2 regions of the Mycobacterium canetti CIPT 140010059 genome follow, and region 1 is predicted to be linked to the other one. Evidence: riboswitches for the same ligand, from Rfam matches in the RefSeq annotation. Region 1 holds a riboswitch; the other holds the start of a gene.
The links. Region 1 has a riboswitch for glycine ahead of glyA (serine hydroxymethyltransferase). Riboswitches for the same ligand answer to the same signal wherever they lie in the genome.
Positions count from the first base shown of each region.

Region 2: linked by a shared signal. The riboswitch ahead of gcvP (aminomethyl-transferring glycine dehydrogenase) and the one ahead of glyA (serine hydroxymethyltransferase) in region 1 are both predicted to bind glycine.

Region 1 is NC_015848.1:75,738-88,557, reverse strand. Features, by position in the region: gene MCAN_RS00430 (alpha/beta fold hydrolase) at 31-861, shown strand; gene MCAN_RS00425 (hypothetical protein) at 934-1,314, shown strand; gene MCAN_RS00420 (MalY/PatB family protein) at 1,329-2,501, opposite strand; gene MCAN_RS00415 (metal-dependent hydrolase family protein) at 2,514-3,749, opposite strand; gene MCAN_RS00410 (ABC transporter ATP-binding protein) at 3,829-4,821, opposite strand; gene MCAN_RS00405 (ABC transporter permease) at 4,824-5,873, opposite strand; partial or broken gene MCAN_RS22250 (HNH endonuclease) at 5,944-6,216, opposite strand; gene MCAN_RS00400 (reverse transcriptase domain-containing protein) at 6,304-7,011, opposite strand; glycine riboswitch at 7,203-7,293, shown strand; gene glyA (serine hydroxymethyltransferase) at 7,601-8,878, shown strand; gene MCAN_RS00390 (L-serine ammonia-lyase) at 8,875-10,260, shown strand; gene MCAN_RS00385 (SDR family NAD(P)-dependent oxidoreductase) at 10,285-11,196, opposite strand; gene MCAN_RS00380 (TetR/AcrR family transcriptional regulator) at 11,299-11,868, shown strand; gene MCAN_RS00375 (NADP-dependent isocitrate dehydrogenase) at 11,986-12,820, shown strand, end outside.
Region 2 is NC_015848.1:2,104,471-2,122,616, reverse strand. Features, by position in the region: gene MCAN_RS09670 (substrate-binding domain-containing protein) at 1-1,579, shown strand, start outside; gene MCAN_RS09665 (CocE/NonD family hydrolase) at 1,595-3,481, shown strand; gene MCAN_RS09660 (alpha/beta fold hydrolase) at 3,486-4,352, opposite strand; gene MCAN_RS09655 (haloalkane dehalogenase) at 4,393-5,253, shown strand; gene gcvP (aminomethyl-transferring glycine dehydrogenase) at 5,474-8,299, opposite strand; glycine riboswitch at 8,332-8,465, opposite strand; glycine riboswitch at 8,466-8,563, opposite strand; gene MCAN_RS09640 (MerR family transcriptional regulator) at 8,658-9,290, opposite strand; gene MCAN_RS09635 (bifunctional nuclease family protein) at 9,795-10,289, opposite strand; gene ftsR (transcriptional regulator FtsR) at 10,408-11,151, opposite strand; gene garA (glycogen accumulation regulator GarA) at 11,148-11,636, opposite strand; gene gcvH (glycine cleavage system protein GcvH) at 11,876-12,280, opposite strand; gene MCAN_RS09615 (DUF881 domain-containing protein) at 12,318-13,196, opposite strand; gene MCAN_RS09610 (small basic family protein) at 13,213-13,578, opposite strand; gene MCAN_RS09605 (DUF881 domain-containing protein) at 13,607-14,530, opposite strand; gene MCAN_RS09600 (CDP-alcohol phosphatidyltransferase family protein) at 14,523-15,152, opposite strand; gene secA2 (accessory Sec system translocase SecA2) at 15,349-17,685, opposite strand; gene MCAN_RS09590 (acetolactate synthase) at 17,790-18,146, opposite strand, start outside.

The DNA of each region.
Region 1 (12,820 bases):
TTGTAAATGTACCTCGAAGGGTGGGCATCCATGTCGACGATCGACATTAGTGCCGGAACTATTCATTACGAAGCAACCGGACCCGAAACTGGCAGGCCTGTCGTGTTCGTGCACGGGTACATGATGGGCGGTCAACTATGGCGACGGGTCAGTGAGCGACTCGCCGGTCGTGGCCTGCGCTGCATCGCCCCCACCTGGCCGCTGGGTGCGCATCCTAAGCCGCTACGCCCCGGCGCCGACCAGACCATCGGCGGGGTTGCCGGCATCGTCGCCGACGTCCTTGCCGCGCTCGAGCTCAAGGACGTGGTGCTGGTCGGCAACGACACCGGCGGGGTCGTCACCCAGCTCGTCGCGGTCCACTATCCCGAACGGCTCGGTGCCCTGGTCCTCACTAGTTGCGATGCGTTCGAACACTTTCCGCCGCCGATCCTCAAACCGGTGATCCTGGCCGCGAAATCGGCCACCCTGTTCCGGGCCGCGATCCAGGTGATGCGGGCACCGGCCGCGCGTAACCGCGCGTATGCCGGTTTGTCGCACCACAACATCGACCATCTCACCCGGGCCTGGGTTCGTCCGGCGCTATCCAACCCGGCCATCGCCGAAGACCTGCGTCAGCTCTCGCTATCGCTGCGCACCGAAGTCACCACCGCAGTCGCCGCCCGGCTGCCTGAATTCGACAAGCCGGCGCTCATCGCGTGGTCGGCGGATGACGTGTTCTTCGCACTCGAGGACGGTCAACGGCTCGCCGCGACCATCCCGCGCGCCCGTTTCGAGGTAATCGAGGGAGCACGGACGTTCTCGATGGTGGATTCCCCGGACCGGCTCGCCGACCAGTTGTCGACGGTCGCGGTGCGCACGTAGCCGGGTGCCCGTTTGGGCCAAGAAGTTCCGCGGCACTGCCTTTTGTGGCCCGCGGGACTTAGAATGCCCGCTGTGACGACCCCGTCCAACCACTGGGGGGACGAACGAAGGAAGCTCTCGCATCAGCCACCGGTGCGGGGTCAGATTCTTGGCCGCAGGCAAGCCCGGCGGCTGAGCCAGCACTTCGCGCGGGTCGGCGTCGAAGCCCCGCCGAAGCGCCTTCAGGAAATGCTGTTGGGCGCTCCCGCCGCCGACGAAGAATGGACCGACGTCAAGTTCGCACTGATCGTGACCCAGCTGAACCATGAGAAGCGCGTCGCGAAATTCCACCGCCTACAACGCCGAGCCACGCATTCACTAATCTGTCTGGGTTTGGTTCTCGTCGCACTGAACTTCCTGATCTGCCTCGCCTACATCTTCTTCAGCCTGACCCAACACGCCGCAGCGTTGTGAATCTACTGGTTGGCTTAATCGATGATGTCGCGCAGGGCGGCCGCGATAGCCTCGATCGCCCGATCCAGTATTGCGCGGGTGGTGGCGAAGTTCAGCCGCGCAAATCCCGAGCCCACCGCGGCGCCGAACGGAATGCCAGGCGACAGCGCCACCTTCGCCTTCGAGAGCAGGTATTCCGCCGGTTCAGACGGCAGAGCCAGCGCACGGAAATCCACCCACGACAGGTAGGTACCGTCCGGAGCGTTGACCTCTACCCCGGGAGCTAACTCCGGCAGCGCCCGTGCCAGATGATCACGGTTCGCCCGCAGATAAGGGAGCAGCTCGTCCAACCAAGATTCGCCATGATGGTAGGCGGCGATGTTCGCGCGGATACCGACCGTTGATGCGCCCATGCGGTGCAACATGTTGATCCGGTCCCAGTCGTGGGCGTCACGGCGGTTAGACAGGATCACCTGAGCGCACATCAGACCCGGCAAGTTCCAGCCTTTGGACGCCGACACCAACGTGACCACGACTTCAGCCGCCGCCTCCGACACCGAAGCGGCGGCGACATGGCGCGATCCGTAGACCACCGGTGCCCAGATCTCATCCGCGATCACCCGGGCGCCGTGGCGGGCCGCGATATCCACGATCGCACGTAGCTCGGCTTCGGTGAACGCCGTACCCAGTGGGTTATTCGGATTGCAGATAATCACCGATCCGGCACCGCGGACGAACGCGGCCTGCAGAGCGTCCAGGTCCAGCAGGTAGCGTCCCGAGTCTTGCTGCACCATTGGGACTTCCACTCGTTGGCGGCCGGTGACGTGCAGGACGTCGAAAAACGGCATGTAAGCCGGAACCGGCAACGCGACCGGACTCTCCGGCCGGGTAAGGAATTCGACGACGACTTCCATCCCCTTCAGGACATCCGGCACGACGCGGACCCAGTCCGGTCGGGGGCACCAACCGTAGCGTTGTCGGCACCAATCGGCCGTCGCCCTCGGCAGGCTGTCCTCGCCCAACGGCGGGTAGCCGAACTCCTCGTTGTCGACGCACGCCCGCACCCCGTCGAGCACAGCCGGTGCGGTGGGAAAGTCCATCTCCGCCAGCCACAGTGGCACTACATCGGGCCCGAAATAGTTCCACTTGAGCGTGTTGCGACCCCGAAGCTGTTCCTCGGTCAACAGATTGAAGATGCTGTCCTGCATTTTATGACGGGGTTATGACGGGGTGTTGTAGCCCACAGCGGATGCTTGTAGCGGTACCTGGGTTCCGCTGCGCCAGACGGCTTTGACGTCGCAGAGTCCGGCGGGGTCATGGTCCACACCTGCCGCAACAGCCAGCAGATCAGCGTCGTAGCCCGGCGCGATGCGACCCTTGCGGTGGCCGAGCCCACAGCTGGCAGCGGCCGCTGCGGTGGCGCCGGTCAGCACCTCTGTGCTGGTGAACCCGTGTCGAGACAGATACACCAAATCGTCGGGGAGCACGTCATGGCGTCTGCCCGGGGCGACTCCAGCGTCGGTGGACAGGGCGACACGCGCACCGGCGTCGATGAGCCGGCGGATGTTTCGCCATCCATCCTGCACAACCGCGACAAGGTTCTCCGGCATCTCCGGATACACCCGGGGAATCGTCATACCGCACCACACACCTTGGGCAACAATCGCTTCAACAACATCCGGGCTGGCGGCGGCGCTGCCTTCGCTCAAGAACGTGCAGTGCTCGATGCCGTCAACACCCGCGGCGACCGCCGCGGCGATCCCTGCGGTGGCATGTGCATGTGCGGTCACCGGTAGACCTACCTGCTCGGCGGCCGCCACCACCGCGGCCAGTTGGCCGCTGCCGTACTGCGGCTGCCACGGATCGGATGCTGTGGTAACGAATCCGCCCGTGGCCATCACCTTGATCCAATCCGCTCCCCGCGCGGCCCGCTCCTGCACCGCATCAACCAGCTCCTCGACGCTATCGGCCACGCCGCCGAGGAACCAGCAATGCCCGCCGCTGCGAGTCAATGGTGGCCCAGAAACCACCAGTTCCGGCCCCACCGTCGTTTTCTGCCGATACTCCTCCCGCAGCGCCAAGGCCGCATAGTCACGGTCGCCGAGATCGCGAATCGTGGTGATCCCGGAGCGCAACGCGGCCGCGGCGTGCCGTCGCGCCCGTCCCACCAGCACCGCATGGGGGTCGCCGGCCAAATCCTCTGGCCTACCGTCGGGGTCCCAGCACAAATGCGCATGCGCATCCACCAGACCCGGCAACAAAGTCGATTCACCCAGATCAACCAGGTTCATATCGGGGCAGGCGGAGCCAGCAAAATCGACCGCGCTGATCCGACCATCCTCGACCACGACCAGCACGGGACCACGCTGAAACCGGTATCCGTCGAACATTTGCCTAGCGCGAATCCCGATCCGTCCCGGACGCGCCGACACCTGGCTAATGCTCAGATCGCCCATCGCTCAGGGACCTCCAAACGCGCACGCGGTGTGAACCGCCACCGCTGCCCCGGCAGTGGCTAGTTCCGGCCAAGCCGGGTTAGTCGTTGGCAAGCGCACGATGCTCGATCAGATCGCGCAGACCCCCCACGCCGAGCCGCTCACGAAACGCCTGCACGGTATAGCCGACGGCCGTCGCGTCGCTGCGGGCACGCACGGTCGCCGAGCGCGGCAGGTGAAACAGCACGCCTATCTCGCCGAAGTAATCCCCCGGCCCGGCAACCTTGACCAATTCCTCACCGCCGTCGGCCAATTCGTGCACAATCTCAAACTCGCCCTCCGACACCACGTAGATCAGGTCGCCCATCGTGCTCTGCTCGAACAGCACCTCGCCGGCCTGAAGATGCACGGTTTCAGGTGGCCGATTTGTCTCCGCGAAATCGGGTGTCAGCTCAACGACGCGATCGGCCATCGGCAACATCCTGCTGTCGTGGGTTGCGACCACGACCACACGCTCGCCATCGGCCAGTTCGCGGATCAACCGCAGCACCTCCTCCACCTGGATGAAATCCAGGTGTGCGGTCGGTTCGTCAGCGAGGATCAGTGGCGGATCCAGCGCAATCGCGCGTGCCACCGCGACTCGTTGCTGCTGACCTCCGCTCAGATCACCGGGTCGATGATTCATTCGTTCCGCGAGATTGACGCGCGCCAGCAGTTCTTCGGCACGCCTACGCGACGCCCTGCGTGACATCCCGGCCGAGCGTAACGGCACCATCACGTTCTCGACAGCGGTCAGGCTGGGCACCAGATTGAACGCCTGGAACACGATGCCGACCTTGTTACGCCGGTAGTTCGCCAGCTCGGCGCCTTGTAGCGTCGTGATGTCGACTTCGTCGAACTTGATCGCCCCAGACTTCGGGCGCAGAATGCCGCCCAGACAGGAAAGCAGTGTCGTCTTGCCGCAGCCGCTGGGTCCGAGCAGCATCACCAACGACCCGGCTGCCACGTCGAGGTTCAAACCGTTGATCGGCCTAAGCGCGTATCCACCGCTGTAGTACTCAACGACGAGGTTCTGAATGCTGAGATCGCCCACCGCTAGGGACCTCCGAACGCCTGCGCGGGATCGACCGTCACCACGCGCTTCAATCCGGCAACACTAGCGAACAGACCGATGACGATCGCGGCCACCGGTAGCGCCAGGTAAGCACCGACGGGTACCGCGACAATCATCGGAAACAGTGGTGCCAACACCTGCGCCAGGACGACGCCCACCACCGCCGCAAGCAACGCAATGACCAGCGCCTGTAATGCGAGCCCGGCCATAATCGAGCGCGTTGGCGTGCCAATCGCCTTGAACACCGCGAAGTCACGTAGCCGCTCAAGAGCCGAAAGGTACACCACCGAGCCGACGATCAGCACCGCCACAATCCACAGCAAAACAGCCACGATCGAGATCGAATTCACTGCGACCTTCAATGGGCGCACCAAATCATTGACAGCGCCCACCCGATCGAAAGTCTGGTAACCCTCCGGCAGCTGTCGGGGCATACCTATGATCCCGATGGACGTGATATTCGGCTGCCCGTTGTACGCCAATTTCTGTAAGCCCTCGGTCGTGAGGAAGACATTGGGGATCTTGGCCAGCGCGGTGGAATTCGGCACAATGCCGACGACCCGCAATCTGCGCGCGCCGACCTCGACAGTGTCACCGAGGTGTCGGCCCATCGTGCTCGATGCCGCGACTTCGTCCGGTTTCGACGGTGACCGACCCTCTGAGACCCGTGGCATGCCAGGTCCGTGCTCGGGCGCGCCGAAGACCGTGACGTTTCGCGTCGACGTGCCTTCTTTCATGATCGTCCCCACGCTGCCCAACGGGGCCGCGGCCATGACACCGGGTTCAGCGGCCACTCGGGCCAGGTCAACATCGGGAAACGGTATTGAACCCAGAAAAGGTCCAGCAGCGCCGGATCTGACGACGAATACATCGACACCCATGGAATCGACGGTGTGCCGGGCCTCCACCCGGAAGCCGTTCGCGAGTCCGGTCAAAACAAGCGTCATCCCGAAGATCAGCCCGGTGCTGATGATCGTGATGACCAGGCGGCGCTTTCTCCATTGCATGTCACGCAGGGCCGCGAAGAGCATTCCCAGACGCTACCAACGTGGCGCACTTGTGGGGCCTGGTCTTGACGTTTTGTGGTCAGGGCGCGGCCCGCTAGTGGTCGAAGAGGCGTTCGGGGTGGTGGTAGTCGTTGGTGCGGGCACCGCGGTCGAGGTGGGGTGGCGGGATCCATGCCGTTTGGCCGTCGGACCGTTTCCTTGTCTGCCAGCCTTTCCCGACTAGCTTGTGGTTGGGTGTGCAGGTGAAGGTGAGTTTGTCGATATCGGTTGAGCCGCCGGTTGCCCACTGGTCGATATGGTGGACTTCGCACCGGTCACCGGGTGCGTGGCAGTTGGGTCGACCATGGGTGCGGTGCCCGCGTTGCTGCGGGTCCGTTTCCCGTGGCCGCCCTTCGAACCGGACGTGCGACTTTCACCGTATCTGGCTCTTCACGGAATCTGCCGATGGGGTGGTTCAGACAGCCTGAGTCCAGGGAGTGGGGATCGTGTTGCCCCGATAGCGGTATCGCCGAATGGGCACCGCGGCGGGGTTAAACAGGGTGATCCCGTCCGCGCTGATGGGGTGCCACCGCCCGGTGGGGTCGGTGAGCCAGCGGCGGACGTCGGTCCAATTCCAGCGATGCCGAATGCGCTGCCAGTTCACCAGCCGCAACACCCGCTTGTCTTTGATCCGGTGACGCACCCGGTCCATCAGGTCCGCGTGGTCGATGCGGTCAAAGCACGCCTTGATATCAGCGTCGAGCACCCAGCGATACTCCTGGGTGCCGAACAAGTGAATCTCAGCGATCGTGTCGTGCGCGCGTCGCGCGGGCCGAAACCCGTAGGAGACCGGCTCGAAGTCGGTCTCAAAGATGGGTTCTAGCACCAGTTTCAACGCCGCCTGAACGACCCGGTCGGCCACTGTGGGAATCCCCAGCCGCCGTACCTTGCCCAACCCGCCCGGTTTGGGGATCTTGCGTTCCCGCACCGGTTGAGGTCGAAACTGTCCACTCTTGAGTTCAGTGCGCAGTTCGTTCAGGAACTCCAAGGCCCCGATCTCGGACTCGATGCGGGCCACAGTGAGCCCGTCTGATCCCGCGGCGACCACGGCGTCCACCGGGTCCACCGGGTCCACCGGGTCCACCGGGTCCACCGGGTCCACCGACACCGTGATCGAACTCATATTCGAATGCTATCGCCGCCACGCCCCGCCAGCCGCCGACAAACGCACCCCTGTGGATAAACACCCAACTGTGCACCAACGCGTGATATGACCCGCGCTGTCTGATTGGGCCGTCCGACTACCACCGACCGCAGGGTGACAAAACACATGCGTGGTGTGTATGTTGCTTTCCGTCACAATCGAACAGCCGCTGACGCGATGTGGGAGAACCTCCATGTCGAGGCGCCGTAGGAGCAATCTCCTCCCCGAGAATCTCTCAGGCCCAAGCACCACACCGCCGAGGCAACTCTGGAGACAGGGACGGTCGCACCGACCGTGCCTGACCGAAGGTGTAGAGCGGCGCCATGATGCGACGCCGCAGACTCTCAGGTTTCAGGACAGAGCGGGGAGGGCGCAACCAGCCCGGCGCGATCCGGGCTCGTCGAAACCGGAGTTGGCCCTTGTCTGAACCGCACGATCGAACTGTTGGCGACCTCGCCGTGGCCGAAACGATGTCGCGGCCGCCGGATGCCCATTTGGCCGGGCAGCCGATTGCTCCGGGAACACCCTTGACCGCCCCCGAGTACGCCGAACAGACCGGACTGAGCTGATGAACACCCTCAACGACTCCCTGACCGCCTTCGACCCGGACATCGCCGCCCTGATCGACGGCGAGCTGCGCCGTCAAGAATCCGGCTTGGAGATGATCGCTTCGGAGAACTATGCACCGCTGGCCGTGATGCAGGCCCAAGGTTCGGTCTTGACCAACAAGTACGCCGAAGGCTACCCGGGCCGGCGCTACTACGGTGGCTGTGAATTCGTCGACGGTGTCGAGCAGTTGGCTATCGACCGCGTCAAAGCGCTCTTTGGCGCCGAATACGCCAACGTGCAACCACATTCGGGGGCCACCGCCAACGCCGCCACCATGCATGCGCTGCTAAACCCCGGCGACACCATCCTGGGGTTGTCGCTGGCTCATGGCGGTCACCTGACCCACGGGATGCGGATCAACTTTTCCGGCAAGCTCTACCACGCCACCGCCTACGAGGTGTCCAAAGAGGACTACCTGGTCGACATGGATGCCGTCGCCGAGGCAGCGCGCACACACCGGCCCAAAATGATCATCGCCGGCTGGTCGGCGTACCCACGCCAGCTGGATTTCGCCCGCTTCCGCGCCATCGCCGACGAAGTCGACGCCGTGCTCATGGTGGATATGGCGCATTTCGCCGGCCTGGTCGCCGCTGGCGTGCACCCCAGCCCGGTGCCGCACGCCCACGTCGTCACCTCCACCACTCACAAGACGCTCGGCGGGCCCCGCGGCGGCATCATCTTGTGCAATGACCCGGCCATCGCCAAGAAGATCAATTCCGCGGTCTTCCCTGGGCAGCAGGGCGGGCCGCTCGAGCATGTCATCGCAGCCAAGGCCACCGCATTCAAGATGGCAGCACAACCTGAATTCGCGCAGCGCCAACAACGTTGCCTCGACGGCGCGCGCATCCTTGCCGACCGGTTGACCCAGCCCGACGTCGCCGAACGTGGCATCGCGGTGCTAACCGGCGGCACCGATGTGCACCTCGTCCTAGTCGACCTGCGCGACGCCGAACTCGACGGCCAGCAAGCCGAAGACCGGTTGGCCGCCGTGGACATCACCGTCAACCGCAACGCGGTACCCTTCGACCCTCGTCCCCCGATGATCACCTCGGGCCTGCGAATCGGCACCCCGGCGCTGGCCGCACGCGGCTTCTCCCACAACGACTTCCGCGCCGTGGCAGACCTCATCGCGGCGGCACTGACGGCCACCAACGACGACCAGCTGGGTCCGCTGCGCGCCCAGGTCCAGCGGCTGGCCGCACGCTATCCGCTCTACCCGGAACTGCACCGGACATGACCATCAGCGTCTTCGACCTGTTCACCATCGGCATCGGGCCGTCCAGTTCCCACACCGTGGGACCGATGCGCGCGGCAAACCAGTTCGTAGTTGCGCTGCGCCGCCGGGGCCACCTGGATGACCTCGAGGCGATGCGAGTGGATCTGTTCGGCTCGCTCGCGGCCACCGGAGCCGGTCATGGCACCATGTCGGCGATATTGCTGGGGCTGGAAGGCTGCCAGCCAGAAACGATTACCACCGAACACAAGGAACGCCGGCTCGCCGAGATCGCAGCGTCCGGCGTGACGCGAATCGGCGGTGTCATTCCGGTCCCGCTGACCGAGCGTGATATCGACCTGCATCCCGACATCGTTCTGCCAACGCATCCCAACGGAATGACGTTCACTGCCGCGGGCCCACACGGCCGCGTCTTGGCCACCGAGACTTATTTTTCGGTGGGCGGAGGGTTCATCGTCACGGAACAGACCAGCGGCAACAGCGGCCAACATCCATGCTCAGTTGCCCTTCCCTACGTGTCGGCCCAAGAACTGCTGGACATCTGTGACCGCCTCGACGTGTCAATTAGCGAAGCGGCGCTGCGCAACGAAACATGTTGCCGCACCGAGAACGAGGTACGCGCCGCGCTGCTGCACCTGCGCGACGTCATGGTTGAGTGCGAACAGCGGAGCATCGCTCGCGAAGGGTTGCTTCCTGGCGGCCTCCGGGTGCGCCGGCGAGCGAAGGTGTGGTATGACCGCTTGAACGCCGAAGACCCCACTCGCAAGCCGGAATTCGCTGAGGACTGGGTCAACCTGGTCGCGCTGGCAGTCAACGAGGAGAACGCCTCCGGTGGGCGCGTCGTCACCGCCCCGACCAACGGTGCCGCCGGCATCGTGCCGGCGGTCCTGCACTACGCAATCCACTACACGTCGGCCGGCGCGGGGGACCCCGACGATGTCACCGTGCGATTCCTGCTCACTGCTGGAGCCATCGGATCGTTGTTCAAGGAGCGAGCATCGATCTCCGGAGCCGAGGTCGGCTGTCAGGGCGAGGTCGGCTCCGCGGCCGCCATGGCCGCCGCCGGATTGGCTGAAATCCTCGGCGGCACACCGCGACAAGTGGAAAACGCCGCCGAGATCGCCATGGAACACAGCCTCGGCCTGACCTGTGACCCCATCGCCGGGCTGGTGCAGATCCCCTGCATCGAACGCAACGCGATTTCCGCCGGCAAGGCCATCAACGCCGCACGGATGGCATTGCGCGGCGACGGCATCCATCGCGTCACCCTCGACCAGGTCATCGACACCATGCGCGCCACCGGCGCGGACATGCACACCAAGTACAAGGAAACCTCGGCCGGCGGGCTCGCCATCAACGTCGCAGTCAACATCGTCGAGTGTTGACCAACCGTTGCCGTTGAGTCCGGCTCATCCGACGGGATAGACGACCCCGGTGAGCTCTTCGGACACAGCCCACAGGCGGCGCTGCAGCTGCTCGTCGTGAGACTGGGCGCTGGAGGCCACCACCTTCGGGTAGCCCCGTATTTCACCGAAGCCATCGGGTCCGAAGTACTGGCCGCCGCGCACCGCGGGATCGGTGGCGGCACGCAATGTCGGCAGGGCCCCCAGTTCGGCGTCTTGCATCAGCGGCGCCAGTATGGCCGCCACCGCGACGAGCGGCCGTGGCATGTTGCGGACCAGTTCGGTGTTGGACACTCCCGGGTGCGACGCGACCGCGATGGTGGTTCCGCCCGGTGCTAACCGACGCTGAAGTTCATAAGTGAACAGCAGGTTGGCGAGCTTGGCTTGGCCGTAGGCGGCGACCCGCCTGTACCGGCGTTCCCACTGGAGGTCGTCGAAATGGATTGCGGCACGGATGCGATGGCCGACGCTGCTGATGGTGACCACTCGTGAACCGGCGACGGGCAGCAGTCGATCAATCAACAGGCCGGTCAACGCGAAATGGCCCAAGTGGTTGGTGCCGAACTGCATCTCGAAGCCGTCTGCTGTGGTCTGTCGGGGTGTATACATCACCCCGGCGTTGTTGATCAGCAGGTCGATGCGCTGGTGGTCAGACTTCAGCTGTGCCGCGGCGGCGCGCACCGACGCCAGCGAGGTCAGGTCAAGCTCCTGAAGCTCTACTTCGGCGCCGGGGGTGGCCTCGGTGATGCGTGCCGCCGCCTGCTTGCCCTTGTCGAGGTTGCGCACAGCCAGCACCACGTGTGCACCATGGGCGGCAAGCGCTGCGGCGGTCTCGAATCCAAGTCCGGTGTTGGCCCCCGTGATGACGGCGGTCCGGCCGGTCTGGTCGGGAATGTCGGCGGCAGTCCATTTGGTCATGAGGGCTCCTCGCTATGCTTTGACTAAGCGGGGCGAGCGCTCCGCTTAGCCGAACTATACGGAACGCGCGCCCCGCTTTGTCAAGGCTTTCGGAGGTACGACTTGGCTCCTACTGACCGGCGGGTGCGTGCCGACGCGGCCCGTAACCGGGCACGCGTATTGGAGGTTGCCTACCAAACCTTTGCGGCCGACGGTCTATCGGTGCCCGTTGACGAGATCGCTCGGCGCGCCGGAGTCGGCGCAGGCACGGTATACCGGCATTTCCCGACCAAGGAGGCGCTGTTTCAGGCGGTGATCGCCGACCGGATGCACCGCATCATCGACAAGGGACATGCCCTGCTCAAATCCAAGCATCCCGGCGACGCGCTGTTTGCATTCCTGCGGTCGATGGTATTGCAGTGGGGCGCCACCGATCGCGGCCTGGTCGAGGCGCTGGCCGGCGTCGGGATTGAAATCAGCAGCGCGGCCCCGGAAGCCGAGGCAGATTTCTTGGACCTGCTCACCGACCTGTTGCGCGCCGCCCAGCGCGCCGGCACCGTACGGCCGGACGTAGACGTGCTTGAGGTCAAGACGCTCCTAGTCGGCTGCCAAGCGATGCAGAGCTACAACGCTGAGTTGGCCGCAAAGGTGACCGACGTCGCCCTCGACGGCCTTCGGGCAAACAGAAAGTGATCGTCGTCGCGCAGAACACCGCCCGAATCATGTGCGGCGCAATCCGCGATACTGGTAACCGCCGCTACAACGCGGAGTGATTCAGCATCTGACCGACAGTGACGCCGGGAGAACACCATGAGCGCCGAACAGCCGACCATCATTTACACGCTGACCGACGAGGCGCCGCTGCTGGCGACCTACGCCTTTCTGCCGATTGTGCGTGCCTTTGCCGAACCGGCGGGCATCAAGATCGAGGCCAGCGACATCTCTGTAGCGGCACGCATCCTGGCGGAATTCCCCGATTACCTGACCGAGGAGCAGCGGGTACCGGATAACCTCGCCGAACTGGGCCGGCTGACTCAGCTACCCGACACCAACATCATCAAGCTGCCGAACATCAGCGCCTCGGTGCCACAGCTGGTAGCCGCCATCAAGGAACTGCAAGACAAGGGTTACGCGGTCCCAGACTACCCGGCGGACCCGAAGACTGACCAGGAGAAGGCCATCAAAGAGCGCTACGCCAGATGCCTGGGCAGCGCGGTGAACCCGGTACTGCGCCAAGGCAATTCGGACCGTCGGGCGCCCAAGGCGGTGAAGGAGTACGCGCGCAAGCACCCGCACAGCATGGGCGAGTGGTCGATGGCCTCACGCACCCACGTAGCGCACATGCGGCACGGTGACTTCTACGCCGGCGAGAAGTCGATGACACTGAACCGCGCGCGCAACGTGAGGATGGAACTGCTGGCCAAGAGCGGCAAGACGATCGTGCTCAAGCCCGAGGTGCCGCTGGATGACGGCGACGTCATCGACAGCATGTTCATGAGCAAGAAAGCGCTGTGCGACTTCTACGAAGAGCAGATGCAGGATGCGTTCGAGACCGGCGTGATGTTCTCCTTGCACGTCAAGGCGACCATGATGAAGGTCAGCCACCCCATCGTCTTCGGCCACGCGGTCAGGATCTTCTACAAGG
Region 2 (18,146 bases), 2.0 Mb from region 1:
CCGCTGCGTGGGCGGCAAGGACACCGTCGCTGTTATAGCCGACCCATCAATCGCCGATCAGGTAAAGGAGTCAGCCGACAGCTACAACGCGTCGGCGGGCCCGGTCGGCGACCGTTGTGTGGCAGTGGCTGTCACCTCGGCCGGCTCCGATGCCGTCATCAATGGTTTCATCGGCAAATGGCCGACCGAACTGGGCGGCCAGCCGGGATTGTGGATTCCGAGTAGCTCTATCTCGGCGGCGCGGCTTACCGGGGCCGCGGGCAGCCAAGCCATCAGCGATAGCCGCTCACTGGTGATATCGCCGGTGTTGCTCGCCGTGCGGCCCGAATTGCAGCAGGCCCTCGCCAACCAGAACTGGGCGGCGTTGCCCGGCCTGCAAACCAATCCGAACTCGTTGTCCGGCTTGGACTTGCCTGCCTGGGGATCACTGCGGCTGGCAATGCCGAGCAGTGGCAATGGCGATGCCGCGTATTTGGCCGGCGAGGCGGTGGCTGCCGCGTCAGCACCTGCTGGCGCGCCAGCAACAGCGGGTATCGGCGCGGTGCGCACCCTGATGGGCGCACGACCTAAGCTCGCCGACGACTCCTTGACCGCGGCGATGGACACGCTGCTCAAGCCCGGCGATGTCGCCACGGCGCCCGTGCACGCGGTGGTCACCACCGAACAACAGTTGTTCCAGCGCGGCCAGTCACTTTCAGATGCCGAGAACACCTTGGGTTCCTGGCTGCCGCCGGGGCCGGCTGCGGTCGCTGACTATCCGACGGTGCTGCTCAGTGGTGCATGGCTATCGCAGGAGCAGACGTCGGCGGCCAGCGCGTTTGCCAGGTATATGCACAAGCCCGAGCAACTGGCCAAACTGGCCAAAGCTGGTTTCCGAGTCAGCGACGTCAAACCGCCGAGCAGCCCCGTCACCAGTTTCCCAGCGCTGTCTTCGACTTTGTCGGTGGGTGACGACTCCATGCGCGCGACCCTGGCGGACACCATGGTCACCGCGTCGGCCGGAGTGGCCGCGACCATCATGCTCGACCAATCGATGCCCAATGATGAAGGCGGCAACAGCCGGCTTAGCAATGTCGTTGCGGCGCTTGAGAACCGGATCAAGGCGATGCCGCCCAGTTCGGTCGTCGGACTGTGGACATTCGACGGCCGCGAGGGCCGAACAGAGGTGCCGGCCGGGCCATTGGCCGACCCGGTCAACGGCCAGCCCCGCCCCGCGGCCCTGACGGCCGCGTTGGGCAAGCAATACTCCTCGGGCGGTGGCGCGGTGTCGTTCACCACTCTGCGCTTGATCTATCAGGAGATGCTAGCCAATTACCATGTTGGCCAAGCTAATTCTGTGCTGGTTATTACCGCGGGGCCGCATACCGACCAAACCCTCGACGGGCCGGGCCTGCAGGATTTCATCCGCAAGAGCGCAGACCCGGCCAAGCCGATCGCGGTCAACATCATCGACTTCGGTGCTGATCCCGATCGGGCAACCTGGGAAGCCGTCGCACAGCTCAGCGGCGGCAGCTACCAAAACCTGGAGACATCGGCCTCCCCCGACCTGGCAACCGCGGTCAACATCTTCTTGAGCTGATCGCCTGGCTACCCGATGACCAGACGCGGCGGCTCGGATGCGGCCTGGTACTCCGCGCCGGACCAACGATCCGCCTACCCGAGATATCGTGGGATGCGCTACTCCTCGTGCTATGTGACGATGCGCGACGGGGTGCGCATCGCCATCGACCTCTACCTGCCCGCGGGCCTGACGAGTGCCGCAAGGCTGCCCGCGATCCTGCATCAGACCCGCTACTACCGGTCGCTGCAGTTGCGCTGGCCGTTGCGGATGTTGCTCGGGGGCAAGCCCTTCCAGCACATCGCCGCGGATAAGCGTCGTCGGAGACGTTTCGTCGCCAGCGGCTACGCCTGGGTCGATGTGGATGTGCGCGGATCGGGCGCGTCGTTCGGCGCCCGCGTGTGCGAATGGTCCTCCGACGAGATCCGGGACGGCGCCGAGATCGTCGACTGGATCGTGCGCCAGCCTTGGTGCAACGGAACGGTCGCTGCGCTGGGAAATTCGTACGACGGCACGTCGGCCGAGTTACTGCTGGTCAACCAGCATCCCGCGGTGCGGGTGATCGCCCCGTGCTTCTCGCTGTTCGACGTCTACACCGACATCGCGTTCCCCGGCGGCATCCACGCCGCCTGGTTCACCGACACCTGGGGACGCTACAACGAGGCGCTCGACCGCAACGCCCTGCACGAAGTGGTCGGGTGGTGGGCGAAGCTCCCGGTGACCGGCATGCAGCCGGTGCAGGAGGACCATGATCGCTCGCTGCGGGACGGGGCCATCGCCGCGCATCGCGGCAACTACGACGTTCACCAGGTCGCGGGGTCATTGACCTTTCGGGACGACGTATCCGCGTCGGATCCCTATCGTGGCCAACCTGACGCCCGCCTGGAGCCGATCGGTACACCGATCGAGTCGGGCAGCATCAACCTGATCAGCCCGCACAATTATTGGCGTGACGTGCAGGCGTCGGGAGCGGCCATGTACAGCTACAGCGGCTGGTTCGACGGCGGGTATGCGCATGCCGCGATCAAGCGTTTTCTGACCATCTCCACCCCGGGCAGCCACTTGATCCTGGGTCCATGGAACCACACCGGCGGCTGGCGCGTCGACCCACTGCGCGGGCTCAGCAGACCCGACTTCGATCACGACGGCGAACTGTTGAGGTTCATCGACCATCACGTCAAGGGGGCCGATACGGGCATCGGTTCCGAGCCGCCGGTGCACTACTTCACCTTGGTCGAGAACCGCTGGAAGTCGGCCGACACCTGGCCGCCGCCCGCCACCACGCAGAGCTACTACCTGTCCGCAGACCGACAGCTGCGCCCGGACGCACCCGATAGCGACAGCGGTGCAGACGAATACGTGGTGGATCAGACGGCCGGAACGGGCGAGCGCTCACGCTGGCGCTCGCAAGTGGGCATCGGTGGACACGTTTGCTACCCGGACCGCAAGGCCCAGGATGCCAAGCTGCTGACCTACACCTCCGCACCCCTCGACCATCCCCTGGAGGTGACCGGTCATGTGGTGGTCACGCTGTTTATCACGTCGACGTCGAGCGACGGCACCTTCTTCGTCTATCTGGAAGACGTCGATCCGCGCGGCCGTGTCGCCTACATCACCGAAGGCCAGCTACGCGCCATCCACCGCCGGCTCAGCGACGGGCCGCCGCCGTACCGCCAGGTGGTCCCCTACCGAACGTTCGCGAGCGGGGACGCGTGGCCCCTAGTCCCGGGCGAGATTGCCCGGCTGACATTCGACCTGCTGCCGACGTCGTATCTGTTCCAACCGGGGCACCGCATCCGCATCGCCATCGCCGGCGCGGACGCAAGCCACTTCGCCATCCTTCCCGGTTGCGCACCGACCGTGCGCGTCTACCGTAGCCGGATGCATGCCTCTCGCATCGATCTGCCCGTGATACAGCCATAGCCGGCTAGTCGACGAGCAGCGATAGCGCGGCCTCGGCATATGCTTTGGGAGCCTCGACCTGCGGGTAGTGGCCCAGCCCTGGCAGTTCCACGACGGCGGCGCTGGGGCGCAATTCCCGTAGTCCATTGAGCACGTTGGTTGTTGCCACCGGATCGTCGAGTCCCCACACGAACCCAAGCGGTTTGGGCCAATCGCGGACCGCGCCATGCCAACGCTGCGCGTGCCGTATCCGCTCGTCGAGGTAGCTGATCAGCAGGTGCGGGATCCGGTTGCCGTCGTTGTAGCACAGCAACTCCCACTGGGCTTGGGCCTCCTGCGCCGACAGCGGGTGCGCTGGGGAGAAGATCCGGCCAAACCCTCGTGTGAAGCCACCGCGGCTGACCAGCCGGGCAGCGACCGGACCAAGCGGGCTGCGCAGTACTTTCTGGATCGGACGCAGGCTGGCCCGCTCCAAGATCACACTGCCGTTGCTCAGCACCGCACGTCGGAGATCGAACGGCAACCGGCCGTCCAAATCACGGGCTAGCAGCTCGGTGGTCACCGACGTGCCCATGTCGTGGGCCAGCACGACGACCGCGCCGGTCACGGTGTGGGCGACCACCGTTTCCACCAGGTCGGCCTGCTCCAGCAGGCTGTACCGGTGCGGGCGCGGCTTGTCGGACAAGCCAAAGCCCAGAAAATCCATCGTTACCCAAGCCTGGCCGGTCAGGTGTGGAATCACCGCCCGGAAGTCGAACGAACTGGACGGATAGCCATGCAGCAGGAGCATTGTTGGCGTGTCGCCCGGCCCGGACCGGACGAACACCTTTCCGACAGCCGTCGGCAGCCAGCGGCCACCGTCACGCCACTCCCGGACACTCGGTGATGTCACCCTTCGGGCATACCATCATGAGCGCGATCGGAGGAGGGTAATGAGCATCGATTTCACGCCGGATCCGCAGCTGTACCCGTTCGAGTCGCGCTGGTTCGACAGCTCGCGTGGACGCATCCACTACGTCGACGAGGGCACGGGTCCGCCGATCCTGTTGTGTCACGGCAACCCGACGTGGAGTTTCCTGTATCGGGACATCATCGTCGCACTGCGGGACCGTTTCCGTTGTGTGGCTCCGGATTATCTGGGTTTCGGGTTATCGGAGCGTCCCTCGGGATTCGGGTACCAGATCGACGAGCACGCGCGGGTGATCGGCGAATTCGTCGATCACCTGGGCCTGGATCGCTACCTGAGCATGGGTCAGGACTGGGGTGGCCCGATCAGCATGGCGGTCGCTGTCGAGCGTGCCGACCGGGTCCGCGGCGTCGTGTTGGGCAACACGTGGTTCTGGCCGGCGGACACGCTGGCGATGAAGGCCTTCAGCAGGGTGATGTCCAGCCCGCCAGTGCAGTACGCGATCTTACGGCGCAACTTCTTTGTCGAGCGCTTGATACCCGCGGGAACCGAGCACCGGCCGAGTAGCGCGGTGATGGCGCACTACCGGGCGGTGCAGCCCAACGCCGCGGCACGCCGAGGCGTAGCCGAGATGCCCAAACAGATCCTGGCCGCCCGTCCCCTGCTGGCACGGCTCGCCCGGGAGGTGCCAGCCACGCTGGGTACCAAGCCCACCCTGTTGATTTGGGGGATGAAGGATGTCGCATTCAGGCCGAAAACGATTATCCCCAGACTGAGTGCGACATTTCCCGACCACGTCCTGGTGGAGCTGCCCAACGCCAAACACTTCATCCAGGAGGACGCCCCCGACCGGATCGCCGCCGCGATCATTGAGCGCTTCGGCTGAACCTCTGTCGCTGAGCACCCCGCAACAGCTGGCATTGTTGGAGCGCGGGTGGCGACACCGAATAGCTCCCCACCTCCGACCACGGTCAACCCCGCACCAACACCTGCCGCCACCCCGAAAACTCCGCAACCCCGACAACGACCCATAGCAGCCGACACGTCAGCTACCCACCCAGTAGCACCCGGGCCTCGAGCTCGACCGGGGGCCGGTCGACGAGCGTTTAGGCAAAAGCCTCTACCGGCGGGCATGAGCAGACCAGGTTGCGATCCCCGTAGGCGCCGTCGATGCGACGTACCGCGGGCCAAACCTTGGGTCGGAATGCGGTGCCGAGCGGGTAGGCGGCCTGTTCCCGCGTATACGGGTGGTCCCAATCAGACGCCAGCAGGCACTGCGCGGTGTGCGGTGCGCCGCGCAGCGGATTGTCGTCGACAGGCCACTCCCCGGCCCCGACTTTGTCGATCTCGGCGCGGATGCCGATCATGGCCTCGCAGAAGGCGTCCACTTCGGCCAGGCTCTCGCTCTCGGTGGGCTCCACCATGAGCGTACCGGCCACCGGAAAACTCATCGTTGGTGCGTGAAAACCATAGTCTGCCAGCCGTTTTGCGACATCGTCGACGGTGATACCGGTCAACTTAGTGATACCGCGCAAGTCCAGGATGCACTCGTGGGCGACCATGCCGTTCTCGCCGGTGTACAGCACCGGGTAATACTCGTCAAGGCGGCGCGCAATGTAGTTAGCCGACGTGATCGCTGTCAGCGATGCCGCCCGCAGTCCCTCAGCCCCCATCATCCGGATGTATGCCCAGGTGATCGGAAGAATCGAAGCCGACCCATATGGTGCCGACGACACCGGATAGCCCTTGGGCAGCTCGGGGGCGAAGGGGTGACCTGGCAGAAACGGTGCCAGGTGCGCCCGCACCGCCACCGGGCCGACGCCTGGGCCACCGCCGCCGTGCGGAATGCAGAATGTCTTGTGTAGGTTGAGGTGACTGACGTCACCGCCGAACTTGCCCGGCCGGGCCAGGCCGACCAGGGCGTTGAGGTTGGCTCCGTCGACGTATACCTGGCCGCCCGCGTCGTGCACGGCAGCGCAGATCTCGGCGATGTCGTGTTCGTACACGCCGTGAGTGGACGGGTAGGTGATCATTAGCGCCGACAACCGCTCGGCATGCTCCCCGACCTTAGCGCGCAGGTCATCGAGGTCGACGTCGCCGTTGTCGTGGCAGTCCACCACCACCACGCGCATGCCGGCCAAGGCGGCTGACGCGGCATTGGTGCCGTGCGCGCTGGACGGGATCAGGCAGATGTCGCGATGCGGTTCACCCCGGCTGGCGTGGTACTCGTGGATCGCCAATAGGCCCGCATACTCGCCTTGCGAGCCCGCGTTAGGTTGCAGCGACACCGCGTCATAACCGGTGATCAGCACCAGCCAACTCTGTAGGTCGGCAACAAGTTGACGCAGCCCAGCGGTATCAGATGCCGGGGCAAATGGATGCTGACGCCCGAATTCAGGCCAGGTAATCGACTCCATCTCGGCGGCGGCGTTGAGTTTCATCGTGCACGAGCCGAGCGGAATCATGCTGCGGTCGAGGGCAATATCCTTATCCGCCAGCGCACGCAAGTACCGCATCATCGACGTCTCGGTGCGGTATTGCGTGAACGCTGGATGCGTCAGGAACTCCGATGTGCGCGTTGCGATGTCCGCATGGGCGGGTGCGGCGGCCGCTACACCGAACGCGTCCAGAACGACCGCCACGTGGGCGTCAGTGGTGGCTTCGTCGCAAGCTACCGACACATGGTCGGCGTCGACACGCCACAGGTTGATGCCGTTGGCCTTGGCCCTGGCCAGCACCTCGTCGGCACGACCGGGCACCCGGGCCAACACCGTGTCGAAGTACTTGTCGTGCACCAACGCATCGCCCAGTGCACCGGCGATAGCCTCGGCGTGGGCATGCACCCGGCGTGCGATGGCGGTCAGCCCGCCCGCGCCGTGGTAGCTCGCGTACATCGCGGCAAGCACCGCCAACAGCACTTGTGCGGTGCAGATGTTGCTGGTGGCCTTGTCGCGGCGGATGTGTTGCTCGCGAGTCTGCAGCGCCAACCGATAGGCCGGCGTGCCGTCACTGTCGACGGACACACCGACCAGCCGGCCGGGCAGCTGACGCGCATGCTTGGCGTGCACCGCAAGGTACCCGGCATGCGGGCCGCCAAACCCCATCGGCACTCCGAACCGTTGTGTGGTGCCAAAGGCGACGTCAGCGCCGATCTCTCCGGGCGGCGCGATCAGCGTCAGCGCCAACAAGTCGGCGCCGACGGCCACCAGTGCGCCACGGTCGTGGGCCTGTTGCACCAGGGCAGACCAGTCGGTGATCCGGCCGCTGGCCCCGGGCAGCTGGGCGATGACGCCGAAAAATTCGCCGTCGGGCAGACCGGCGCGCAGGTCGGCCGTGACGATCTCGATACCCAGCGGCTTGGCGCGGGTGGCCAGCACCGCCGCGGTCTGGGTGAACACGTCGGCGTCCACGACCACCCTCTTCACCGGCCCGCGGGCCGCGCGGTGCATCAAAGTCATGGCCTCGGCCGCCGCGGTGCCCTCGTCGAGCATCGACGCGTTCGCGATCTCGAGGCCGGTCAGATCGGTGACCAGGGTCTGGAAGTTCAGCAAGGCTTCCAGCCGACCCTGACTAATCTCGGGCTGGTACGGCGTGTAGGCGGTATACCAGGCCGGGTTCTCGATGATGTTGCGTAACAGCACCGGGGGGGTGTGTGTGTCGTAGTAGCCTTGCCCGATCATCGACACGGCGACGGTGTTAGCGTCGGCCAGCGCTCGCAGCTCGGCCAGCGCCTCGGCTTCGCTGGCAGCCGGTGGCAGACTGTCCAAACCCGGTGCGGCTCCGGTGTCGGTGAGTGTGTCTAGGATGCCCGCCGGGACCGCCTTGACTGCCAGGTCATCGAGCGAATCCACCCCGATCACGGCGAGCATGGTCGCGACGGCCTGGCTGTCCAGACCGATGTGCCGGTCTGCGAACGTCGAATGGTCGGACACGGTGAACTCCTGACAAAGCAGAGGACTAGCGGCCCTCTCCCTCTGTCTTCACCTGCACGCCAGGCGCCTGAGAGATTCGGCGACTCTGTCCACCGTCAGGTGAATCGCCTTTCCCCATCGGCGGGTGAGGACCGCCAGGGGTCGCCACCGCTTTCCAGAGGCATCGTAGTCTCGCGCGGTCCGGGTGCCTGAGAGGTTGACGGAGAGGTATTGCTCCTTCGGCGTCCGTAGCTGGCAGCCACAGAACTCTCCCGCACTAGAGCGATGCGTTGTCCAGTCTACTGCCGAGCAGACACACAATCGCATCCGAGGAGCCTGCCGCGTGCGATTCTGTGTCTGTTCGCGGGGGAACTCTCGGCTAGCCGATCTTGCGGTCGCGATGCTTGCGTCGGGAGGCCAGTTCATCTTCGGGGGCAGCAATCGACTCCCCGCCGTCGGCGCGCTCACCGTGGAAGTCGGCGATAACACCCGTCAGCTCCCGCATCGCGCCCGAGACGGCGATGCCGAACACACCCTGGCCGCCCTGCAGGAGGTCGACGACCTCCTCGGCCGACGTGCACTCGTACACGGTGGTCCCATCGGAGAACAAGGTGATGTTGGCCAGATCCTGGACGCCACGCTGGCGCAGATGGTCAACTGCAACCCGGATGTTGTGCAGCGAGATACCGGTGTCGAGCAACCGTTTGACGATCTTGAGAACCAAGATGTCCTTGAACGAGTACAGCCGCTGGCTGCCGGATCCTGCCGCACTACGGATCGACGGCACAACCAACGATGTGCGCGCCCAGTAGTCGAGCTGGCGGTAGGTGATCCCAGCGATCTGGCAGGCGCTCGGTCCGCGATAACCTACCAACTCGTCAGGAACGGAATCGTCGGGGAACAGGCCGGGCTGCACGGGTCCGCTGGCCGCAGCGGCGCCGTCGTTACCATCACCAGCAGTGCCCGTGTGGTCAGCAAAGTCGAGCTGGTCTTGACGTGGCTGCTCGCCCAAGGTGCTTCCTCTCGCCGATCGCGCTCTTGTCACTAGCTGCGTCACTGGCTCCCCCGACAGCCATTACTTAGGGCCCGAGTGTTAGAGAGCATACGCTGTTCGATGGGCGCGATGCTCCCGGTTAACTATCAAGTCGTGATCAAAGTATCGCGGTCGCCGGGCGCATTAGGCACTAACCGCTAGGCGTGTCGACAATTGCAGCCAGAGATGAGACGCAGCCGTGACGTTGCTGGCCGGCAAATAATGGATGCTCGCCGTCGCGGCGCGCATCGTCGCCGCGCTCGGCCTTATCGCGCGCCTCCTCAGCCCGCCGTCCCGGCGCGCATCGTCGCCGCGCTCGGCCTTATCGCGCGCCTCCTCAGCCCGCCGTCCCGGCGCGCATCGTCGCCGCGCTCGGCCTTATCGCGCGCCTCCTCAGCCCGCCGTCCCGGCGCGCATCGTCGCCGCGCTCGGCCTTATCGCGCGCCTCCTCAGCCCGCCGTCCCGGCGCGCATCGTCGCCGCGCTAGGTGGCCTTGAAATCGTCAGGTGACACACTGTCGAGAAACTCTTTGAATTTCTCCACCTCGTCCTCGCGAACAGCGGTGGTGGCCTCCTCGTCACTTTCGTCGGGAATCAGCAGACCGGCCTGGGCTAGTACGGCCTCCTCGACGTAGATCGGAACACCCACTCGCAATGCGATTGCCACCGAGTCCGAGGGACGGGCGGACACCTTGATATTGCGGTCGAAGATCAGATCAGCGTAGAAAGTTCCTTCCTGCAGGTCTACAATGCGCACCTCTTTGAGCGAATGCCCCAGCGCAGCAATGAGATCCCTGATCAGATCATGGGTCAGCGGACGTGGCGGCTCGACGCCTTGCTGCTCCAGCGCGATAGCGGCAGCCTCCGACTGGCCGATCCAGATCGGCAGGTATCGATCACCGTTGGCCTCGCGCAATAACAGCACCGGCTGGTTCTGCGGCTGCTCGACGCGAATGCCGACAACACGAACTTCACCCATCTGCGTCTGCCCTCCGCACATGCAACCGGTGTCCGACTCACGCTCGGTGCGACGACGCGGTGGGCGCCACGTCTCTACCGTGACGTCGAACACCAAGCTGTCGAACGAAGTCTAGTCCTCAGCGGTGAAGAACGTCGCGAACCGCAGACTTGATCAGCGACGTGTGCAAAGTTATGGCAAGCGCGGCCACCTCACGGGCCAAGTCGTCGGCCCGGTCGCGGGCACCGGCCTTGCCGGCCTTGACGAGCGGGCCGGCAATCTGGGCAATCAGGTCGGACTGCCGGTCGGCCGCGGAGCGGAAGGCGCGTAGATGCCGCGGCTCGACGCCGTATTCGGCCAGCGCTCGTGCGCATTGCAGGATCACGACGGCGTGTTCGTCGAAGAAGCCGCCCGGCCCGGTGGTGATCACACCGGCTTTGAGCAGGGCCGTCAGTAGCTCGTCGGCCACTTCCGATCGTTCCAGGAGGTCTTCCCGACTGAGCCGGATACCCGTGAGCGACACGGACGCGGTGTCCGACCCGACGCCGCCAGCACTGTCGCCGGCTACGGGCACCAATCGCGGTAGAACGTAAGGAGATCCGAATGGTGGCAACTCACCGTCGGGCTGGGCGTCCAGCTGGGCCCTGATCACCTTCAGCGGCAGGTAATGGTCCCTCTGGGCAGTGAGAATGAATCGCAGCCGTGCGCAGTCGTATGCGGTGAACCGCCGATACCCCGATGAGGCCCGCCGGGGCGTCACCAGACCCTCAGCCTCCAAGAATCGAATCTTGGAGATGGTGACATCAGGAAAATCCGGTCGTAGCAGGTCGAGGACCGCCCCGATCGACATCCCGGCCAGCGCGGGGCTATCGGGTGCGCTCACGGGCCCCCGGTACTCCCGTCATCCTCGCCTTGCTTGGGTCCGGTCAAGAACACCAACCGGAACTTGCCGATCTGGACCTCGTCGCCGTTCGCCAGCACCGCCGAATCCACGGGCTCGCGGTTGACGTAGGTGCCGTTGAGACTCCCGACATCGACGACATTGAATTCGTTGTTTTCCAACCGGAATTCAGCATGGCGACGGCTCACGGTCACGTCGTCGAGAAATATGTCGCTGTCGGGATGCCGACCAGCCGACGTGATGGCTTGGTCGAGTAGGAACCGGGACCCGGCGTTGGGGCCTCGTTTGACTACCAGCAACGCCGAGCCCGGCGGGAGCCCTTCCACCCCGGAGACCGCGCTCTCCGTACCCGCTTGCGCAGGAGCGTCCAGCTCGCTGAGGAAGTCTGCGCGGAAGACGGAGGTCGTCTCTACCGTGACTTCATCGGAGGTCTGGTCCTTCTCAATATCCGGGTTCATGTCCGTCACCCGCTGCTCCTCACTGGCCGCTGTGGCGTTGTCTGACCGAGTCGTTCGGCCGGCTTCCCGCTACTCTTTACCGCCTATTATCGCCCTTACTACTTTCTCGTGCCGCTGTCTCGACCGTACCGCGCACGGGTCCGCGATGTGCGCACCCCAGCGGATCCCAGGCTCGATTGCCCTGCCCCGCCCGGATCCGTGCAGACCCGCGACCTCCCACGTGACGCTGGCAGGGACCTTAGCAATCGTCACTCGGTCAGTGTGCCGCGGTAGGCCTCAGCGTCGAGCAGTGTCGTCAAAGCTGACTCCAGGGCAGCGACATCCGAGCTGTCGACCTGGATGTCCAGCAGCCAGCCGGCTCCGTAGGGGTCGGAATTCACCAATTGCGGAGTGCCGTCCAGATCGCTGTTGACCGCAGACACCTTACCCGAAATGGGCGCATAGAGATCCGACACAGATTTCGTCGATTCCACTTCGCCGAAGGTCTCGCCGGCGGTGACCGCGGTGCCGATAGCGGGTAACTGAACGAAAACGACGTCGCCAAGCGCCGACTGTGCATAGTCGGTGATCCCCACCCGGACGGTGTCGTCGCCACTGCGGCGAATCCACTCGTGTTCGGCGGTGTAGTGCAGATCGGACGGGATATCGCTCACGGTAATCCTATTCTGGTCGGCTCGGAGTTGGGCTAGTTCACTTGACGGGCTGAGCGTATTGGTGCTGTTTTGGTTGCCGCAAGGCGGTCACGTCCACACGGTCGGCCTGCTGCACAACCATCCGCCCGCCGACGCGTTTGACACCGTCCTGTGCACCACCAGGAATGTTCATCGCCGCGGCCAGCGTTGGAGGATCACCAATCGCCAGAATCGAATACGGCGGGGACAGGACCTTGGTGTCGACTGTCAGTGAGCCGGGCACACCGACAACCCAGGTGTCAACCCCGACCCGTACCGACCGGTGTGCATCGTTGATCTGGATCGCCTCGGCTCCAGCGGCACGCAGTTCGTTGATCACGTCGATCATCACCTCAGGCGCTACTCCGGGTCCCGGATCGTCGATCGTTATCATGACGCCCGGCCCGGTGGCACCCACGGCGCCGACCAGGATGGACAACGCGGCCAATCTAGCCTGGGCGCTTTCTAACGCTGCCTGATCGGTGTTGCCGGATGCCTGCAACGCGTTCAGCGTGTTCTGAAGGTCGATCACTTCGGCGTTCAACGTGGCCTCACGTTGCCGCAACGAATCCAACAACACCAATAGGTCTGCAGGACGGGCTGTTTCCAATGAATCACCGGAGTCGGTCTGACGGACCTGAGTGACTATGGCAACCCCCAGAACCAAGCACAACAAGATCGCAAGCGTCCCGAACACCAGACGCGAGCGACCACCCCGCAGTATTTCGGTCAATCTTGTCCGCCGCAGCGGTCCGACCTTGGAGCGCGGATGGTCGGCTGGTAGTTCGTGACGACCACGTCGCACGGCGTCGTGAGCGCCCGCGTCGGCTTGGGAGTGACGCGCAGTTGTGGCGGCGGAAGTCTCGGCTGCCACGGGTTCTGGGCGATTCTCACTCACGGTGATCTCATCTCCGTCACGCTCCGAACAACCGCCGCCGCAAGGCCGCGGTGTTGCCGAAGATGCGGATGCCCAGCACGACGATGATCGCGGTGGACAACTGTGTGCCGACGCCCAGTTGGTCACCGACATAGACGATTAGGGCAGCCACCAAAACGTTGAACACGAACGAAACCACGAAGACCTTCGGGTCAAAGATCCGCTCGAGATAGGCGCGCAAGCCACCGAACACCGCGTCGAGCGCGGCGACCACCGCGATCGGCAGATACGGCTGGATGACCTCTGGCACGCCGGGATGGAAAACCAAACCCAGCACGATTCCAACGGCGAGCGCCGCGATCCCGATCATGCGCGCCGGACTCCAGGCCGTATCGCTCCCCATGGTTTCCTATTCACCAGGACTTCTCTCACTAGGGCCCAATCTGTTTGGCGAACTTGACATCCCGGGTCGCACCGGCAGGCAATGCCAGACCGTCGCCGACGTTCACACTGACGCCGACACCGTAGGAGGTCTCCAGCAGCCGCAGGCGGTACAGCCCGGCGCTGCGATCGAAGACGTCCTGCATGGCATGTGGCGGCCCGACCGCCAAGATGGTGTAGGGACTACTCGTGGGATTATTGTCGACCAAGATTGCTCCGCCGGCTTGCCGGATCGTGACGTTCGGCCCGATCCGGACGCCATCGATCGAGATGGCCTCGGCGCCACTTTCCCACAGTGAGTTGACGACGAGCTGCAAATCGCGGTCGAGGATGATTTGCTGGCTACCGCTAACCCGCTGCTTGGACACGTCGGAAAGATTAGGGCTCGCACCGGGATCGGTCACGGTCACCGTCAGACCAGGCCCGACAACCGGTGCGCTGGCCGCGGCCAGGCTAAGCACGTCGAGACGGGCCAGCAGCCGCTGTCCCTCGGCGTCGTCTGCGAGTACGATCCGCCGCACGTCGTCGACTTTCGCCGAGAGTGTGCTGCGCCGTTGAGCCAACGTGGTGGCGGCGGCCTGGGTTGATCGCACACTCGCAACGAGCAACTGTTGGGCGGCGCGCACGCCGGGTGCCACCGAGCGCGCCTGCGCAACCGCGGCAGCGAACACGGCGGCGACTAGGGTCGCGGCCAATGCCTGCCACATCCAGCTGACGGCGCGGGCTTGCCAACACCGTGGTGCCGCAGCACGCTCGCGCTCGGCGGCAACCGCCGCGTATCCAGCATCCAGATGCTCTGATAGCAGCGCGCGCAGCAACGACGGAACCGGGATGCGTTGTGGCTGCGCCCCTGCGTGGGCGCTGTAGCCGGCGTTGGGGTCGTAGCCGCCGAGCAGCCGGTCAGACTCAGCCACGTTCACCAGCGTTCTGGGCCGCCGGCCGATGAGCCCTGCCCTTGAGCTTAGGCATCTGCCGCACCACCATCGTCATCTGCACTGCATACAGCACGAAGGCCCACAAGTAGGCATACATACCCCAGATCAAGAATGCCCAACCACAGGCCAGCAGCACATGGCTCCACAATGGATCGCATTGCCCCAACAGAATGGTCGGAAAGCCAACCATGAAGCCGAAAGTCGCTGCCTTACCGACGTAGGTCACCGGTAGCGCTGACAGTCCACGGCTCCATAGCAGCGGCAGCGTCCCAGCCAGCAGCGCATCGCGGGTCAGCAACGTAAGGACAAACCACCACGGCACGATGCCGCTCAGGCCAAACACGATAGGAACAGTGACCATGTAGAGGCGATCAACGGCCGGGTCCAGCAGCGCGCCCAGCCGCGATGACTGGTTTAGTAGCCGTGCAATCTTGCCATCAGCCCAGTCCGAAACGCCACTGAACACCAGGATCGCTACCCCCCAGCCATTGGCGTGCGCGCTGAGCACGACGTAGACGAATGCTGGGATGAGCGCGAGGCGAATAACGCTCAACATGTTGGGGACAGTCAGCACCCGATTCTGCGTGAGCACCGGCTCCATGAGCCGTGACCTTAGCCTGGCGACGATGCGCGCCGAAACGGCGGGCTGAGGAGCCGGGCAATCGGATCTAGCCTGGCGACGATGCGCGCCGAAACGGCGGGCTGTGGGGGCACCCCTAGCCGCGAGCGTAACGCCACTGCGATTTTCTGCCCGAAATTTCGCAGTGGCGTTACGCTCGGCGCTTACGCTGGGCAGCTCAGCGGAACACCCCGGGCAGACTGAGGGCAGAAAGCGTGTCACCGGACAGTGGGTTGTCATTGACCATGTAGGTCCATGTCGACGTCGGCCGGGCCGGTTTGGACAGGTCCAGCCCCGGCTCGTGGTCAAGGACGTTCGCGGTTTCGAACGTCTGTTGAGCCGCCTCGATGGCGTCGGCGGCCAGCGACGCGAACGCGTCCACAGCCATCCGGTGAAACTCGTCGAGTGGGTTCTGCCGGCCCAGCGCGCGTAGATGGATGCTCTCCCGGATGTCGGCCAGATACGCCAGGTGATCGGCCCAGCCACGGTCGAGGTGATACAGCATGATCTGCCGACAAATCGTCTCGAGGCGTTCCTCGGATACTTTGTCGGACAGCTCCTCGTACCGCTTAGGCGCCAGTTCGGCGAGTTCCTCACGCGCGGTTACGGTGCGCAACAACGTGTTACGCCGTTCGACGATGATGGCGCGCTGCTGGGCGATCAGCTGGTTGTAGCGCCACGTGTTGGCGTGCACATCCAATAACCGGCCCTCGGCAACGCGCTGGGCATGGTCGAGCAGACTACCCGTCCTCGGGCTGACAATCCGGCCATTTTCGTCGGTTGCCATCGGCAGCTTGTTGTGGTCGAGGTTGGCCGCAACGACATCGTCTTCCCAGCTTGAGAAAAACACCGACGACCCGGGATCTCCCTGGCGCCCGGCCCGACCGCGCAGCTGGTTGTCTAGCCGCTCGGTGTGGTGACGGCCAGTGCCGACCACGTGCAGGCCGCCCAATTCCGCGACCCTGTCGTGGTCAGCTTCGTCGGACCCGCCGAGCCTGATGTCGGTGCCGCGCCCGGCCATTTGAGTTGACACCGTGACCGCGCCGTATTTGCCGGCCTCGGCGATGACCCGGGCCTCCTCGGCGTCGTTCTTCGCGTTGAGCACCACGGCGGGCACACCGCGGCGCACCAGGCGTTCGTGCAGTTCCTCGGATTCGGCCACGTCGCGGGTACCGACCAGCACAGGCTGCCCCCTCTGGTGCACCTCGGTGATGTGCTCGACGATCCCGTCGTTCTTGGCTGCAGTGGTGATGTAGACCCGGTCGGCCTCGTCCTCGCGGATGTTTGGCTTGTTCGGTGGTATCGGTGAGACACCGAGCTGGTAGAACTGCCGTAGCTGCTCACCGGCGGCCAGCGCGGTTCCCGTCATTCCGCACACAGTCGCATACCGGTTGATCAGGGCCTGCACCGTGATGGTGTCGAGCACTTCCCCAGTTTCCGTGGTCTCGATACCTTCCTTGGCCTCGACCGCAGCTTGCAACCCGTCCGGCCAGCGCTGCAGTTGCGCGATACGGCCACGCGACGCGTTGATCAGGTGCACCGCGTCGTCGCGGACGATGTAGTGCACGTCGCGTTGCAGGAGCACATGCGCGTGCAGCGCGACATTGACCTCAGTCAGTGTGGTGCCGACGTGCTCCTCGGAGTACAGGTCGATGCCACCGAGCGCTTTCTCGACTTTGCGTGCCCCGTGCTCGGTCAAGTGGACATTGCGGTTATCGGAATCGGTGGCAAAGTACTCGTCGGCGTCCTTGTCGCCAACAAGCTCAGCGACCAGCCGGATGATCTCCAGCCGCGGCGTCTCACGATGTGTGGTTCCGGCCAGCACCAGGGGCACCAGCGCCTCGTCGACCAGCACGGAGTCGGCTTCGTCGATGAGAGCCACGTCTGGATTGGGCGATACCAGGTCATTGACATCAGTCACCAACTGATCGCGCAGTACATCGAAGCCAATCTCGTTGACCGAGGCATAGGTGACATCACGGTCATATGCGGTCCGGCGCTCGTCAGGGGTCGAGTCCGCGGTGATCCAGCCGACCGTCAGGCCCATCGCGTCCAGCAGCGGGCCCATCCACTCCGCATCGCGGCGGGCCAGGTAATCGTTAATCGTCACGACGTGCACGTGCCGGCCGGCCAGCGCATAACCGGCGGCCGCGATCGCCCCGGCAAGGGTTTTGCCCTCACCGGTGGCCATCTCGATCACGTCTCCGGCGAGCATGCGCAACGCGCCAAGCAACTGCACATCAAATGGTCGCAGCCCGGTCCTCCGCTCGGCGGCTTCCCGGGCAATCGCGAGAAACTGCGGGATATCGGCGGACTCCGCGAGGTCGTCGAGGTTGAGCAGGCCTGCCGCCTTACGCAGCTTCTCGTCGGACAGATCGGCAGCTTCCTTGTCGTATTCTGCCGAAGCGGTTACATCCGCCAGGGAGCGGCTCCGGTTCTTTTCGGTGCTGGCGCCGAGCAATCGCCAGAATCGGCTGCTCAGCCGGCCGGGTTGAGCGCGGGTGGTCTTGGGCACAAACCAACGGTACGCGAATGCCGGCCGGCCGCGAGGGTGCGTGTCTGTACACCGACAGGCCGCAATTCGTGTACAACCGTGCACGTTCACGGCCCGGCTGGACGTCAAGCCAGGTTGGATCGGCGTGGATAAGCCACGCTTGGGTCGGTGAGCACGTTGACCACAGCGGGCAGGCCACTGGCAAAGGCCCGTTCCAGCGCCGGCCGAAGTTCAGCGGGCACCGACACCAGCTCGCCGTGGCCGCCCAGTGCGCGCACCACCTCGTCGTAGCGGGTTCCCGGGCGCAGTTCGGCCACCACCGAATAGCCGTACAACGCTTCCATCGGGTGCTTCTCCAAACCCCAGATGCCGTTGTTGCCGATCACTGACACGACCGCCACGTTGTGCCGAACCAGCGTGTCCCATTCCATGCCGCTGAACCCGAACGCGCCGTCGCCCTGCAAGAGCACGACCTGGCGCTG